2 regions of the Streptomyces kunmingensis genome follow, and region 2 is predicted to be linked to the other one. Evidence: riboswitches for the same ligand, from Rfam matches in the RefSeq annotation. Region 2 holds a riboswitch; the other holds the start of a gene.
The links. Region 2 has a riboswitch for glycine ahead of gcvT (glycine cleavage system aminomethyltransferase GcvT). Riboswitches for the same ligand answer to the same signal wherever they lie in the genome.
Positions count from the first base shown of each region.

Region 1 (7,745 bases), on a different contig from region 2:
TGGGTTCCGGACCGACTGAATACGGGGGGCGGCGATGAACACGACTTCGAGCCGCAGCACGGACGACAACATCATCGACATCACTACGCAGCGAAAGAACCCATCCATGTGCCAGCACCAGCCATCGTGCCCGACAGCAGAGTCCGCGGACAGGGAGGCCGCGCTTCCCGTGGCTCACCACCCGGAGCAGGGCTGGAGCCTCCTGTGCAACGGGGTCCTGCTCTTCGAGGACACCGGCGAGCTGCTGCCCAACGGCACGATCATCGCCCCGCACCGCCCGCTCGGAGCGGTGGTGACAGCCGCCTAGGGCGCGAGGAAGCGAGGAACTGCGCGACCAGCCACGGACAACGGCCGGCCGCGCAGCCCTCTCGGCCATCACGCCTCGTAGGCATCCAGGGGCGGGCACGAGCACACGAGGTTCCGGTCACCGAACGCCTGGTCGATACGGCGCACCGGCGGCCAGTACTTGTCGGAAGCGGCGACCCCCGCGGGGAACACGGCTTCCTCGCGGCTGTACGCGTGCTCCCACTCCCCGCCGAGCATCCCGGCCGTGTGCGGAGCGTTCCGCAGCGGGTTGTCCTGCGCCGGCCACTCGCCGGAGGCGACCCGCTCGACCTCCCCGCGAATGGCGATCATCGCCTCGCAGAACCGGTCGAGTTCGCCGATGTCCTCGCTCTCGGTCGGCTCGATCATCAGCGTCCCGGCGACCGGGAACGACATGGTCGGCGCGTGGAACCCGTAGTCGATGAGGCGCTTGGCGATGTCGTCGACGGTGACCCCGGTCGCCTTGCTCAGCGGCCGCAGATCGATGATGCACTCGTGCGCGACGAGCCCGCCGGGCCCGGTGTAGAGCACGGGGAAGTGCGGCTCGAGCCGCTTGGCGATGTAGTTCGCGGAGAGCACGGCGACCTGCGTCGCCCGCTTCAGCCCTTCGCCGCCCATGAGACGCACGTACGACCACGAGATCGGCAGGATGCCGGCGGAGCCCCACGGCGCGGCCGAGATCGGCCCGACCCCGGTCTCCGGTCCCGCGGCCGGCTGCATCGGGTGGTTCGGCAGGTACGGCGCCAGGTGCGCGCGCACACCGACCGGGCCCACACCGGGACCGCCGCCGCCGTGCGGGATGCAGAACGTCTTGTGCAGGTTCAGGTGCGAGACGTCGCCGCCGAAGTGGCCCGGCTTGGCAAGGCCCACCAGAGCGTTGAGGTTCGCCCCGTCGACGTACACCTGACCGCCGGCGTCGTGCACCGCGGCGCAGATGTCGGCGACGTGCTCCTCGAAGACGCCGTGCGTCGACGGGTACGTGATCATGAGGACGGAGAGCTGGTCGGCGTAGGTCTCGATCTTGGCCCGCAGGTCCTCGACGTCGATCTCACCGTCGTCGGCGGTCTTCACGACGACGACCTTCATACCGGCCATCACGGCGCTCGCCGCGTTCGTGCCGTGCGCCGACGACGGGATGAGGCAGACGGTCCGCTGCTCGTCCCCGTTGGCGCGGTGGTAGCCGCGCACCGCGAGCAACCCGGCCAGCTCGCCCTGCGAACCGGCGTTGGGCTGCAACGACACCTTGTCGTAGCCCGTGACCTCCGCGAGCCGCTCCTCGAGCTCCGTGATGAGCGTCAGGTAGCCCTGCGCCTGCTCGGCCGGCACGAAGGGGTGCAGCTGCCCGAACTCGGGCCAGGTGACCGGCTCCATCTCCGTCGTCGCGTTGAGCTTCATCGTGCAGGAGCCCAGCGGGATCATGCCGCGGTCGAGCGCGTAGTCGCGGTCGGCGAGCTTGCGCAGGTAGCGCAGCATCGCGGTCTCGGAGCGGTGCTGGTGGAAGACGGGGTGCGTCAGGATCTCGTCGGTGCGCAGCGCGTCCCCGGGCAGCACGTCCGCCGTCCCGGCGTCCAGCGCCTCGATGTCGCCCTCGACCCCGAACGCGCCCCAGACGACGTGCAGTTGGCTCCGCGTCGTGGTCTCGTCGCAGGCGACGGAGACGTGATCGGCGTCGACCAGCCGCACGTTGACCCCGCCCTCGCGGGCGGTGCGGACGACCTGAGCGGCCGTGCCCGGCACCCGGACGGTCACGGTGTCGAAGTACACCTCGTGCACGACCTCGACGCCGCCCGCCGTCAGACCGGCCGCCAGCAAGGTGGCGTAGCGGTGGGCGCGCTGCGCGATGGAACGCAGGCCGTCCGGCCCGTGGTAGACGGCGTACATTCCGGCCATCACGGCGAGCAGGACCTGCGCCGTGCAGATGTTGCTCGTCGCCTTCTCACGACGGATGTGCTGCTCACGCGTCTGCAGGGCGAGGCGGTACGCCTTGTTCCCGTCGGCGTCGACGGAGACACCGACGAGCCGCCCGGGCAGGGACCGCGCGAACTTCTCCCGTACGGCCATGTAACCGGCGTGCGGGCCGCCGAAGCCCATCGGTACACCGAAGCGCTGCGTCGTGCCGACGGCGATGTCCGCGCCCAGCTCGCCGGGCGAGGTCAGCAGCGTCAGAGCGAGCAGATCGGCGGCGACGGTGACGATGGCGCCCAGCTCGTGCGCCTGCTCGATGACGGGCTTGATGTCCCGCACGGCGCCGGAGGCCCCCGGGTACTGCACGAGTACGCCGACGACGCCGCGCTCGGCGACCTCGGCGGGAATCCCGTCGCTCAGGTCGGCGACGACGATCTCCACACCGGTCGGCTCGGCGCGCGTCCGGATGACGGCGACGGTCTGCGGCAGCGCGTCGGCGTCCACCACGTACGCGCCGTTCTTGACCTTGCCGATACGCCGCGACAGCGCCATGGCCTCGGCGGCGGCCGTGCCCTCGTCGAGGAGGGAGGCGCCGGACGTCGGCAGTCCGGTCAGTTCGGCGACCATGGTCTGGAAGTTGAGCAGCGCCTCCAGGCGGCCCTGCGAGATCTCCGGCTGGTACGGCGTGTAGGCCGTGTACCAGGACGGGTTCTCCATGACGTTGCGCAGGATGACGGGCGGCGTGAACGTCCCGTAGTAGCCGAGCCCGATCATCGAGCCGAGCACCTGGTTCCGGTCCGCGAGGGAGCGCAGCTCGGCGAGCACCTCGGCCTCGGTCCTGGCGGCCGGCAGCTGAAGCGCCTCGGCGCTCTTGATCACGTCCGGCACCGCGGCCGCCGTCAGCTCGTCGAGCGAGCCGTAGCCGACCTGCGCGAGCATCTTGGCCTGCGCGGCGTCATCCGGACCGATGTGGCGCTGCTCGAAGGGGATGCCCTGCTCCAGCGCGGAGAGCGGAGTACGGTTGGCGGTCATTGCGGAGGCCTCCTGGTCATTGCGACCTGCGAGGGGCACCACGGCGTGGGTGCCCGGACGGCCTCCCCCTCTGTCATCTCAACCTGAGAGCTTCACCGGTCCGCCCCGCGCGAGCACGGAACACACCGGCTTTCACCGTCGGTGAGAGCGGGAAACGAGCACCCGCCCTGCTTTCCAGAGTGACCTCGTCCGTGCGGTACATGGGCCTGAGAGATTCCGGGGAGGATTTGCTCCTTCGGCGTCCCCGACAACTTCCGGAGACTCTCCCGCACGGGGTCAGCAGCCATTTGCCAGCCTACCAGCGGCGACTTGAGCGGAACCCTCGAGTGGCCGCCATCCCCAATGTGCTCTTTCGTAGTGCTTACAGACGAGTTGCGACCATTGGGAGGGCCCGTGCAGACCGACGTCGATCCGCGCAACTTGATCGGCCGCAAGGCGTTCGACCGCAACGGCAGCAAGATCGGCACGATCGACGAGGTCTACCTCGACGACGCCACGGGCGTGCCGGAGTGGGCGGCGATCCGCACCGGCCTCTTCAGCCGCGACGCCTTCATCCCCCTGGAACCCAGCGAACTGGTCGACGGCACCCTCCGCGTCCCCTTCGAACGCGCCCTGATCAAGGACTCCCCGGACTTCGGCGTAGGCCGCCACCTCTCCCCCGAACAGGAACTACAGCTCTACCACCACTACGGCCTGGACCTCACACCCCCACACGCCTCGGACGACCTCATGTTCGGCCACATAGCAGGCTCAGAACCCGACCACCCCTAACCCGATCAAGCCCAACCAGCACCAAATCAAGCCCCTCCGGCGATTGAGGAGCGGGGTCCGGGGCAGAGCCCCGCGTCACCGCGCGCCACCACCCCACCCGCACTGCAACCCCGGCCCCCTACTCCCCCGGCTCGACCAACGGCAACGGCTCCCCCGGCACCAACAAGGGGTCATCAACAAGAAACGTCCGAACCCGCCCGGGCCCCACCGCATAGGGCGTCTCGAACCGCACAGTCACCCGCCCAAGCCCACTCCCCTGCACCCACCCGGCCCCGAACTCCGCGTGCCGCACATCGTGCCCCGCCATCCACCGCCGCTCGCCCACCACCGGCTCGGCCACCACCTCGGCCACCTCGGCCCGCTCCCGCTCCTCCCCCTCCTCACCGGCGCCCTCCGCCCCCCGGCTCTCCTCGGCGGCAGCCGCCTGCGCAGCCGCCTGCGCGAACAGATCCTCCTGCGTGTAGTCGGCGAGCCCGCTCACCCCGACCCCGAGCAGCCGCACCCCGCCCGTCGTGTCCACGGACTCCAGCAGCCGCGCGGCGGCCTCCCGCACCACCCCCGGATCGTCCGTCGGCCCCCGCAGCGTCTCGGACCGCGTCAGGGTGGAGAAGTCGTACCGCCGCACCTTCAGAACCACGGTCCGCCCCGACCGCTCGGCCGCCCGCAGCCGCTCCACACACCGGTCGGCGAGCCGCTGCACCTCCGCCCGGACCCGCACCCGCTCGTGGATGTCCACGTCGTACGTGTCCTCGACCGACACCGACTTGGAATCGCGCTCGGCGACCACGGGCCGGGCGTCATGGGCCAGGGCCATGGCGTACAGCTGCGCCCCGTGCGACTTTCCGAGGAGGCGCACCAGCTCGTCCTCGCCCGCCTCGGCGATCTCCGCGACGGTGAGGATCCCGGCCCGCCGCAGATGGTCCCCGGTAGCGGGCCCCACGCCCGGCAGGATCCGCACGGACTTCGGCCCGAGCAGCGCCCGCTCGGTCCCCGGCCGTATCAGCACCAGGCCGTCCGGCTTCGCCTCCTCCGACGCGATCTTCGCCAGCATCTTGGAGGCGGCGAGCCCTACGGACCCGGTCAGCCCGGTCACGCGCCGGATGTCCGCCCGCAGCCGGGCACCGACGGCCTCCGCGGAAGACTCGTCCCAGGCCACCTCACCGGCCTCCAGATCGACGAACGCCTCGTCGAGGCTCAAGGGCTCCACCAGCGGCGAGAGCTCCCGCAGCAGCCCCATCACCTGCTCGCTGATCTCCCGGTAGAGCCGGAACCGCGGCACCAGGTACGCGGCGTTGGGAGCGAGCCGCCGGGCCTGCCCCATCGGCATAGCCGAATGCACCCCGAACTTCCGCGCCTCGTACGACGCCGTCGCCACGACGCCACGCGGCCCGAGCCCGCCCACGACGACAGCTTTCCCGCGCAGGCTCGGCTTGGCCGCCTGCTCCGCCGAGGCGTAGAAGGCGTCCATGTCGAGATGCAGAATCGTCGGCCCGGTCCTCACCTCACCGATGCTGCCCTACGCCACTGACAACGCGGCCGCACGGCCCGCGGGGCCCGTCCTCACACGGCCCGGTTGCGCCGCCTCGCCAGCTCGTCGGAGGGGTTGTGCCCGACCAGCGTCTCGCCGGTGTCCACCCGCTCCCCGTGCAGCTGCGACAGGGCTCTCTCCACGTCCTGCCAGACCACGCCCACCGCGATCCCGAAGATCCCCTGCCCGCCCTGGAGCAGCTCGTGGACCTCGGCCGGTGACGTGCACTCGTACACCGTTGCGCCGTCGCTCATGAGCGTCATGCGCTCCAGGTCCGCGAAGCCCCGCTCCCGCAGATGCTGCACGGCCGTACGGATGTTCTGCAGCGAGACACCCGTGTCCAGGAAGCGCTTGACGACCTTGAGGACGACGACGTCCCGGAAGCTGTACAGACGCTGCGTCCCCGAGCCGTACGCGGCCCGCACGCTGGGCTCGACGAGGCCGGTCCTGGCCCAGTAGTCGAGCTGTCGATAAGTGATGCCGGCCGCCGCGCACGCGGTCGGTCCCCGGTACCCGACGTCCCCCTGCTCGGAAGCCGCTTCGCCGCTCTCCCCCGCCACCGCAGACACTGCCTGCGGGCGCTGCGGAGTGTGATCGGCCGCGCTGCCGTGAAACGAGTACGGACCGCCCGTCGCCGTACCGTCGCCGCTGCTTCTCACGCCGACCTCCTCTTTGACCTGCCTTCACGACGGTAGGCAGTCACAAGGGGTGCGTCAACGAACGCCACACTCGCCACGCCGAGTGATAATCACCCTAGGAGTGGTTTCCCGTATCCCACCGCGGGGAAAGGCTAGCCGAATGTGCCGAGGCGGCCGCCGCTGGGCGACCGCCTCATGGTCATTTTCTGCCGGTCACTGGCTGTTGGTCCCGAAGTCCTCGGGCGAGATCTGGTCGAGGAACTCGCGGAACTTCTCCACCTCGTCCTCCTGCTCGTCCGGGATCGCGATCCCGGCATCGTCCAGGACCCCGTCACTGCCGAAGATCGGCGTGCCGGTGCGCAGCGCCAGCGCTATGGCGTCGGACGGGCGGGCGCTGACCTCGACGCCGCTCGCGAACACCAGCTCCGCATAGAAGACACCTTCCCGCAGGTCGGTGATGCGTACTTCCGTCAGCTCCTGTCCGACCGCTTCCAGCACGTCCTTGAACAGGTCGTGCGTCAGCGGACGCGCGGGAGCCATGCCCTGCTGGGCGAAGGCGATCGCGGTCGCCTCCCCCGGTCCGATCCAGATGGGGAGGTAACGGTCGCCTCCCACTTCACGCAGGAGCACGATCGGCTGGTTGGAGGGCATTTCCACCCGGACACCTACGACGTCGAGCTCGTTCACACAGCAACCCTAGGACGTGCCCGGCCGGTTTGGGTAGTCGGGCATCCGCCGAGGGCCGGGCCCACGGCACTCGCCCGCCGCTGCGATCAGGGCAGACGTACCCCGAGTGCAGTCTGCACCAGTGCCGCGTGCAGCCGCACGGTGAGGCCCGCCAGCTCCTTGACCCGTGCCTGCGCGAGGGCCCTGGTCTGCGGATTGCGATGCACCTTGAGCGGGGCCACGACCGAGTCCACCAGCCCGGCCTCACGGTCCGCGGCCGCCCGCATCACCCGCAGATGCCGCGGCTCGATGCCGAACCGGCCGAGCTCACCGATCAGCTCCGCCACCGATACGGCCGAGGCGTCGTAACCGCCCTCCGGCAACGGGGCGATGAGCCCGTACGACTCCCACTCGTCGAGCTGCCCCTCGTCGATCCCCACGGCGGCGAGCAGCTCGTCCCGGCCGACGCGAGCGGCCGTGGGAGCCCCGTCGTCGTCCGCGGCGTCACCGGGCCGCCCAGGAGCCGGCACGGGCAGCGTCTCGCCCCGCTCCAGGGCGTCGAGCTGCTCCTTGATGACCTTCAGGGGCAGGTAGTGGTCCCGCTGCATCCGCAGGACGTGGGCCAGCCGCTCGACGTCGTCCGGGCCGAACTTTCGGTAGCCCGAGGGCGTCCGCTGCGGCTCGACGAGCCCCTCGGACTCCAAGAACCTGATCTTGGAGATGGTGACTTCGGGAAACTCTTCGCGCAGCACGTTCAGTACGGTGCCGATGCTCATCAGCCGACTGTCCGCGGTGGCGGTGCCCAGGGAGGCACCGCCCCTCGGTGTATGAAGCATGGACCTTCCTGAAGGTTCGCTGGGTCAGATACCTCGCTGGCTCGC
Region 1 is NZ_BAAATS010000074.1:6,620-14,364, reverse strand. Features, by position in the region: gene ABD366_RS43230 (DUF5999 family protein) at 107-307, shown strand; gene gcvP (aminomethyl-transferring glycine dehydrogenase) at 376-3,261, opposite strand; glycine riboswitch at 3,446-3,540, opposite strand; gene ABD366_RS43220 (PRC-barrel domain-containing protein) at 3,655-4,032, shown strand; gene ABD366_RS43215 (DNA polymerase IV) at 4,151-5,533, opposite strand; gene ABD366_RS43210 (MerR family transcriptional regulator) at 5,593-6,219, opposite strand; gene ABD366_RS43205 (bifunctional nuclease family protein) at 6,412-6,885, opposite strand; gene ftsR (transcriptional regulator FtsR) at 6,972-7,700, opposite strand; gene ABD366_RS43195 (FHA domain-containing protein) at 7,725-7,745, opposite strand, start outside.
Region 1: another riboswitch for glycine. It lies ahead of gcvP (aminomethyl-transferring glycine dehydrogenase); the one in region 2 lies ahead of gcvT (glycine cleavage system aminomethyltransferase GcvT).

Region 2 (7,745 bases):
GGCACGATGGCCGTCATCGACAAGCAGGAGAAGCTCCACATGACCTCCTGCAGCGTCGGCATCAGCTGCACCAAGGGCGACCCCGACTACTACGACCTGACGCTGCCCTGGGACGTCCACCTCACCCAGTCCGGCACCTACGTCCACTACTCGACCGGCGACCCGAACCCGGGCAGCGGCAGCGCCCGCGGCTCGCACGGCTGCGTCCACCTGTCGATGTCCGACGCCAAGTGGTTCTACGGGCAGGTCAAGCAGGGCGACCCCGTCACCATCACCGGCTCCCCGCGCGCCAAGGCCCCGGCCGACAACGGCTACGCGGCCTTCAACGTGAGCTGGGACCAGTGGCTCGCGGGCAGCGCGTCCGGCGCGGGGACCAGCGCGACGCTGTAGATCCTCGGGAGGCGAGCGCGGCGGCTCAGCACTCGATGATGTTCACCGCGAGCCCGCCCCGCGCCGTCTCCTTGTACTTGACGCTCATGTCGGCGCCGGTCTCCTTCATGGTCTTGATGACCTTGTCGAGGGAGACCTTGTGGGAGCCGTCGCCGCGCATCGCCATCTTGGCGGCGGTGACGGCCTTCACGGCCGCCATGCCGTTGCGCTCGATGCAGGGGATCTGGACGAGCCCGCCGACCGGGTCGCAGGTCAGGCCGAGGTTGTGCTCCATGCCGATCTCGGCCGCGTTCTCGACCTGCTCCGGGCTGCCGCCGAGCACCTCGGCGAGCGCGCCCGCCGCCATCGAGCAGGCCGAGCCGACCTCGCCCTGGCAGCCGACCTCGGCGCCGGAGATCGACGCGTTCTCCTTGAACAGCATGCCGATCGCGCCGGCCGAGAGCAGGAAGCGGACCACGCCCTCCTCATCGGCGCCGGGCACGAAGTTCACGTAGTAGTGCAGGACCGCCGGGATGATGCCGGCCGCGCCGTTCGTCGGCGCGGTGACGACCCGGCCGCCCGCCGCGTTCTCCTCGTTCACCGCCATCGCGTACAGCGTGATCCACTCCATGGCGTGCGCCAGCGGCTCGCCCTCGGCGCGCAGCTTGCGGGCCGAACCGGCGGCCCGGCGGCGGACCTTGAGGCCGCCCGGCAGGATGCCCTCGCGGGACATGCCGCGCGACACGCACGCCTGCATCACGCGCCACAGTTCGAGGAGCCCGGAGCGGATCTCGTCCTCGGTGCGCCAGGCCTTCTCGTTCTCCAGCATCAGCGCCGGGATGGACAGGCCCGTCTCCCGGGTGAGGCGCAGCAGCTCGTCGCCGGTGCGGAAGGGGTACTTCAGCACGGTGTCGTCCGGCACGACCGGGTTCTCGCCTGCCGCTCCCTCCGCCGCCAGGACGGACTCGTCGACGACGAAGCCGCCGCCGACCGAGTAGTACGTCTTGGTCAGCAGCTCGGCGCCCTCGGCGTCGTACGCCCACAGGCGCATGCCGTTGGCGTGGTACGGCAGGGTCTCGCGGCGGTGCAGGACCAGGTCGTCGTCGTAGGAGAAGGCGATGTCGTGCACGGCGAGCAGATTGATCCGGCCCGACGACCTGATCTCCTCCACCCGCTCGTCGGCGTGCTCGACGTCGACGGTGCGCGGGGACTCGCCCTCCAGGCCGAGCAGGACCGCTTTCGGGGTGCCGTGTCCGTGGCCGGTCGCGCCCAGGGAGCCGTACAGCTCGGCGCGTATCGAGGCGGTGTGGGCCAGCAGGCCCTCGTTCTTCAGGCGGCGCGCGAACATGCGCGCCGCGCGCATCGGGCCGACTGTGTGCGAGCTGGACGGGCCGATGCCGATCGAGAACAGGTCGAAGACCGAGATGGCCACGGTGGAACTCCAAAGATGGTTGGTAGACGCCGTTGTCTGCCGGGGGCACGGGGCGGGGCACCGTGCCCACTGAAACCTGGTGGGTCCAGTGTGCGCGATGCCCCGTAAGGACGTATGTACGAAAGGGTACGTAACTCCAGCGGAACCGTTACAGGCCGGGGTACAGCGGGTGCTTCTCGGCCAATGCGGTCACCCGTGCCTTGAGGGCGTCCACGTCGTAGGACGGCTTGAGGGCCTCGGCGATCACGTCGGCGACCTCGGTGAAGTCCTCGGCGGTGAAGCCGCGGGTGGCGAGCGCGGGCGTGCCGATGCGCAGGCCGGAAGTGACCATCGGCGGGCGCGGGTCGTTCGGGACGGCGTTGCGGTTGACCGTGATGCCGACCTCGTGGAGGCGGTCCTCGGCCTGCTGGCCGTCCAGTTCGGAGTCGCGCAGGTCGACCAGGACGAGGTGCACGTCCGTGCCGCCGGAGAGCACGTTCACGCCGTGGGCGCGGGCGTCCTCCGAGGTCAGGCGCTCGGCGAGGATACGGGCACCCTCGATCGTGCGCTGCTGGCGCTCCTTGAAGTCCTCACTGGCGGCGACCTTGAAGGAGACCGCCTTCGCCGCGATCACGTGCTCCAGGGGACCGCCCTGGAAGCCCGGGAAGACGGATGAGTTCAGCTTCTTCGCGAAGTCCTTCTTGGCGAGGATGATGCCGCCGCGCGGACCGCCGAGCGTCTTGTGCGTGGTGGACGTGACGACGTCCGCGTACGGCACGGGGTTGGGGTGCAGGCCCGCGGCCACCAGGCCCGCGAAGTGCGCCATGTCGACCCACAGGTACGCCTCGACCTCGTCGGCGATGCGACGGAACTCGGCGAAGTCCAGCCGGCGCGGGTACGCCGACCAGCCGGCGATGATCACCTTCGGGCGGTGCTCCTTGGCGAGCCGCTCCAGCTCGGCCATGTCGACCAGGCCGTTGTCGTCGACGTGGTACGCGACCACGTCGAACTGCTTGCCGGAGAAGTTCAGGCGCATGCCGTGCGTGAGGTGGCCGCCGTGCGCCAGGTCCAGGCCGAGGATCGTGTCGCCGGGCTTGGCGAGCGCGAAGAGGGCGGCCTGGTTCGCGGAGGCGCCCGAGTGCGGCTGCACGTTGGCGTACTCGGCGCCGAACAGCTCCTTGACCCGGTCGATCGCGATCTGCTCGGTGACGTCGACGTGCTCGCAGCCGCCGTAGTAGCGGCGGCCGGGGTAGCCCTCGGCGTACTTGTTGGTGAGGACCGAGCCCTGGGCCTCCATGACGGCGACCGGCGCGAAGTTCTCCGACGCGATCATTTCCAGGGTCGACTGCTGGCGGTGCAGCTCGGCGTCGACGGCCTTGGCCACGTCCGGGTCGAGCTCGTGCAGGGACTGGTTCATTGCGGACTTGTCGGTCATATCGGGTCAGCTCCCGGAGAACTCGGTGTACTCGTCGGCGGTGAGCAGGTCCTTCGGCTCCTCGGAGATCCGGACCTTGAACAGCCAGCCGCCCTCGAAGGGCGCCGAGTTCACCAGGGACGGGTCGTCGACGACGTCCGTGTTGGCCTCGGTGACCTCGCCCGACACGGGGGAGTACAGGTCGGAGACCGACTTGGTGGACTCCAGCTCGCCGCAGGTCTCGCCCGCGGTGATGGCGTCGCCGACCTCGGGGAGCTGGACGAAGACGATGTCACCGAGCGCGTTGGCCGCGTGCTCCGTGATGCCGACCGTGGCGACGCCGTCCTCCACGGCCGACAGCCACTCGTGCTCCTTGCTGTAACGCAGCTGCTGGGGGTTGCTCATGAGTCGAATTCTCCTGTACGCGAGGCGGTGCTGATGACAGTGGGGGAGGGCGCCGGGATACGAGCGTTACTTCTGGCGCTTGTAGAACGGCAGCGCCACGACCTCGTACGGCTCATGCGTACCGCGGATGTCCACACCCACGCCCGCCGCGCCCGGCCCGGCGTGCGCGGCGTCCACGTACGCCATGGCGATCGGCTTGCCCAGGGTCGGGGAGGGGGCGCCGGAGGTGACCTCGCCGATCACCTGTCCCTCGTGGACGACCGGCATGCCCGCGCGCGGGACGCGGCGGCCCTCGGCGACCAGGCCGACGAGCTTGCGGGGCGGGGCGCTCTCGGCGCGCTCGGCGGCGGCCGTCAGCGCCTCGCGGCCCACGAAGTCGCCGTCCTTCTCGAACTTCACGACCCGGCCGAGCCCCGCGTCGAACGGCGTCAGCTCCGTGGTCAGCTCGTGCCCGTACAGCGGCATACCCGCCTCCAGGCGCAGCGTGTCGCGGCAGGACAGGCCGCACGGCGTGAGGCCGTACTCCGCGCCCGCCTCGGTCAGCGCCTGCCACAGCTTCTCCGCGTCGGCGGGCGCGACGAACAGCTCGAAGCCGTCCTCGCCGGTGTAGCCGGTGCGCGCGATGAGCGCCTCGACGCCCGCGACGGTGCCCGGCAGACCCGCGTAGTACTTCAGCCCGTCCAGGTCGGCGTCCGTGACGGACTTCACGATGGCGGGGGAGTGCGGGCCCTGCACGGCGATCAGCGCGTACGCGTCCCGGTCGTCGCGGACCTCGGCGTCGAACCCGGCGGCCCGCTCGGTCAGGGCGTCGAGGACGGTCTGCGCGTTGCCCGCGTTGGCGACCACCATGTACACGGTCTCGGCCAGGCGGTAGACGATCAGGTCGTCGAGGATGCCGCCGTCCGCGCGGCAGATCATGGTGTAGCGGGCGCGGCCGACGCCGACCGTGCCGATGTTGCCCACGAGCGCGAAGTTCAGGAGCGCCACCGCGTCCGGTCCGGACACCGTGATCTCACCCATGTGGGACAGGTCGAAGAGCCCGGCCTTCGTACGCACCGCGTTGTGCTCGTCGCGCTCGCTGGCGTAGCGCAGCGGCATGTCCCAGCCGGCGAAATCGGTCATCGTGGCGCCCAGCGAGCGGTGCAGGGCGTCGAGGGCTGTCGTACGAGGGGTACGGGTCATGGCTGGTGCTCCCGGGCGTGACGGCGATGGCGAGGGGTCCCCCGTGGCGGAGGCCCTCCCCATCTGTCATCGGAACCTGAGAGGTTCGCCCCGACCACACGTACTCATGGTCATGGCTTGCACCTTGGGTGGGGCCGCCGTACTGGACGGTCGGCCCGCTTTTCAGATGTGCCTCGCCCGCGCGGTACGGGGCCTGAGAGATTCAAGGGAGGAACTTGCTCCTTCGGCGTCCGGGCCCACATACGTGTCCGGAACTCTCCCGCGCGGATTCAAGCGGCCGGTATGCGGTTGTGTGCCTGTGGCGCGCACATCATTGCACGCCCGTGGAACGGGGAAACCCCACGGCGGGCATTACCTTCTCTTTACACTTGGCGGGCAAGGGTAAGTGGGCGGGACGGGGAGGACGATCACGGTGCGCAAGGCGATCGCGGGGGCGTACGCGACAGCGGCGTCAGCCGCGTCCACGGTGGTGCCCGGGGTGCGCATTCCCGGGCAGCGTTCGGTGCGGGACCTGCGCGGGCGCGGTGGCCGCACACCGCGCTTCATCGGCTTCGCGGCGGGCGACCTCGTCGTCCTCTCGGGGCTGCCGGGCAGCGGCAAGTCCACCCTGATGCGACGGGCCGTCACGGTCGTGCGCATCGACTCCCAGGACACCCGCGAGCGCTGGGCCGCCCGGCTGCCGCGCGGCGTGCCGTACGCGCTCTACCGGCCGCTGGTGCGCATCGCGCACTACGTGGGCCTGCACCAGGCGATGCGCTCCGGCGCCAGCGTCGTCGTGCACGACTGCGGCACCCAGGCGTGGGTGCGCCGCTGGGTGACGCGAGCGGCCCGGCGGCGCGGCGCCTCCGTCCACCTGCTGCTCCTCGACGTCCCCCCGGACACGGCGCTCGAAGGGCAGCTGGAGCGGGGCCGGGGGGTGTCGCGGTACGCGTTCGCCCGGCACCGGCGGGCGGTGGGCGCGCTGGTGACGTCGACGGAGCGGGGCGAGCTGCCGGCAGGCATCGAATCGGCGGTGCTCCTCGACCGGGCGGCGACCGACGCGCTCGGCGGGATCACGTTCAGGGGCTGAACCCCAGGCGTTATCGTCGGCGGCTATGGAACACCCGGCATTTCACGAGGACGCGCACCCCCACCCCCACCCGGCACAGGCCTGGCCGGCGAACGAGCTGGAGGAGGTCCTCGCCGCGGCGGTCGGCGTCGAGGGCGCGGGCGGCCGCATCGTCGAGGTCCTCGGCCGCAGCCCGATCTGGATTCCGCTGCCCCAGGGCGGCAGCACCGAGAGCCGCGACCTCGATCTGCCGACGCTGGAGATCGAGGGCCAGGCCTTCGTCCCCGTCTTCAGCTCCGAGCAGCAGTTCATGCAGGTCACCGGTGGCCGGATGCACTGCACGGTGGCCCCGGCCGTCGAGTTCGCGCGCGGGCTGCCCGCGCAGGTCGGGCTCGCCCTGAACCCGGACGGCGCGATCGGCATCCCGCTGCCCCCGCCCGCCGTCGCCGAACTGGCCCGCAGCGGCCGCACCCCGCTGGACGGACCGGCGACCGGTGGCCGCGTCGTGCTCTCCGAGCCGGACTGGCAGCAGGACCCGGTGGACTTCCTGGCGGCGGTGCGCGAGGAGTTCGAGGCGACCGGCACCGTACTGTCCGCCCACCGCTGTCTCGCCGTCGTCGAGGACGGGGCTCCGTCGCTGTTCATCGGCGTACAGCTGACCCAGTGGGAGGGCGCCGCGCGCGACCTTCCGCTGGACGCGCTCGGCCGTGCGCTCGGCCGGTCACCCGCCGCCTGGCCGGTGAACCTGGTCTTCCTCGACGTCACCCAGGACCCGGTCGCCGACTTCCTGCGCACCCGCGTACGTCCGTTCTATGTACGGGAACGGTGACACCGTCCGTCAAGTCGGTGTCAGGAACGCCGCTTAAGCTGGTTTCATGACGTGACCGGGCGGCACTGTGCCCTCCGGTCACGGGCGGAACACGGACGTTCACGAAGGGGCGGTTACGGGTGAGTGCGTCGGGCACGGCCGCGGCCGGACAGGTCGAGCACATGCTGCGCCAGGTGACTCCCGGGCGCTACGACGCGTACGAGGCGCTCCTCGCGGCCCTCGCCGCCGGACAGGTCTGGATGCTGCTCTGGCACGGCCAGGCAGGCTCGCCCGACGCCCAGTTCGGGAACATGGACGTGGACGGTTTCTCCTACGCCCCCTGCGTCACCTCCGCCCAGGAGCTCTCCGCGTCCGGCTGGTCCCGCGCCTACGAAGTCGTCAGCGGCGTCGACGCGGCCCGCACGCTCTACCCCGACCACTACGGCCTCTGGCTCAACCCGCACGCCCCCGGCGGCGGCGTCGGGGTGCCCTGGCTCGACCTGCGCCGGATCGCGGGCGGCCTCGACCGGCAGCCCGCCGGTCCGCTGCGGCTGACCGAGCCGGCCATCGAGATCCCCCAGTTCTGGGCGCTGCTGGCGCAGAACGCGCACCGCACCACCGCGATCCGGTCCCTGCGCCGCGCGTGGGTGCAGCCCGCGGTCGGGGCGCCGTACCTGGCGATCGGCCTCGACGTCTACGACACGGCGCCCGCGTCGGTGGACGCGGTCCGGGCGATGATGCAGCAGTCCGTCGCGGCGGTCCCGGACGGGCTGCCGGTGTCCACGGTGGCCATGTCCGACGAGTACGACCCGGTGGCGATGTGGCTGCGGGCGAACGCGCGGCCGTTCTACGACCGGGAGTCCCACGCGGCTCCGGCAGCTCCGGCCGGCGGGGGTTACGGCTACCCGCCGCCGTACGGCGCGTCGTACTGAACCGATGTCCTCCATCGCCACCCCCAGCCCGTCCGGCGATTGAGGACGAGCCTTTCGGGCGATAAGCCGGAACCGCAACTTGCATAGGACTACGAACCGTTGTGGCCCCAATGTCCGGACCAGCAACACTTCCGCCCCAACTGCCCAACGTTCGCACCCCGTTCACAGCTGTCCGG
Region 2 is NZ_BAAATS010000019.1:327,050-334,794, reverse strand. Features, by position in the region: gene ABD366_RS25855 (L,D-transpeptidase) at 1-390, shown strand, start outside; gene ABD366_RS25850 (L-serine ammonia-lyase) at 416-1,801, opposite strand; gene ABD366_RS25845 (serine hydroxymethyltransferase) at 1,950-3,215, opposite strand; gene gcvH (glycine cleavage system protein GcvH) at 3,222-3,599, opposite strand; gene gcvT (glycine cleavage system aminomethyltransferase GcvT) at 3,666-4,781, opposite strand; glycine riboswitch at 4,835-4,953, opposite strand; glycine riboswitch at 4,954-5,053, opposite strand; gene ABD366_RS25830 (AAA family ATPase) at 5,188-5,850, shown strand; gene ABD366_RS25825 (enhanced serine sensitivity protein SseB) at 5,876-6,658, shown strand; gene ABD366_RS25820 (enhanced serine sensitivity protein SseB C-terminal domain-containing protein) at 6,778-7,569, shown strand.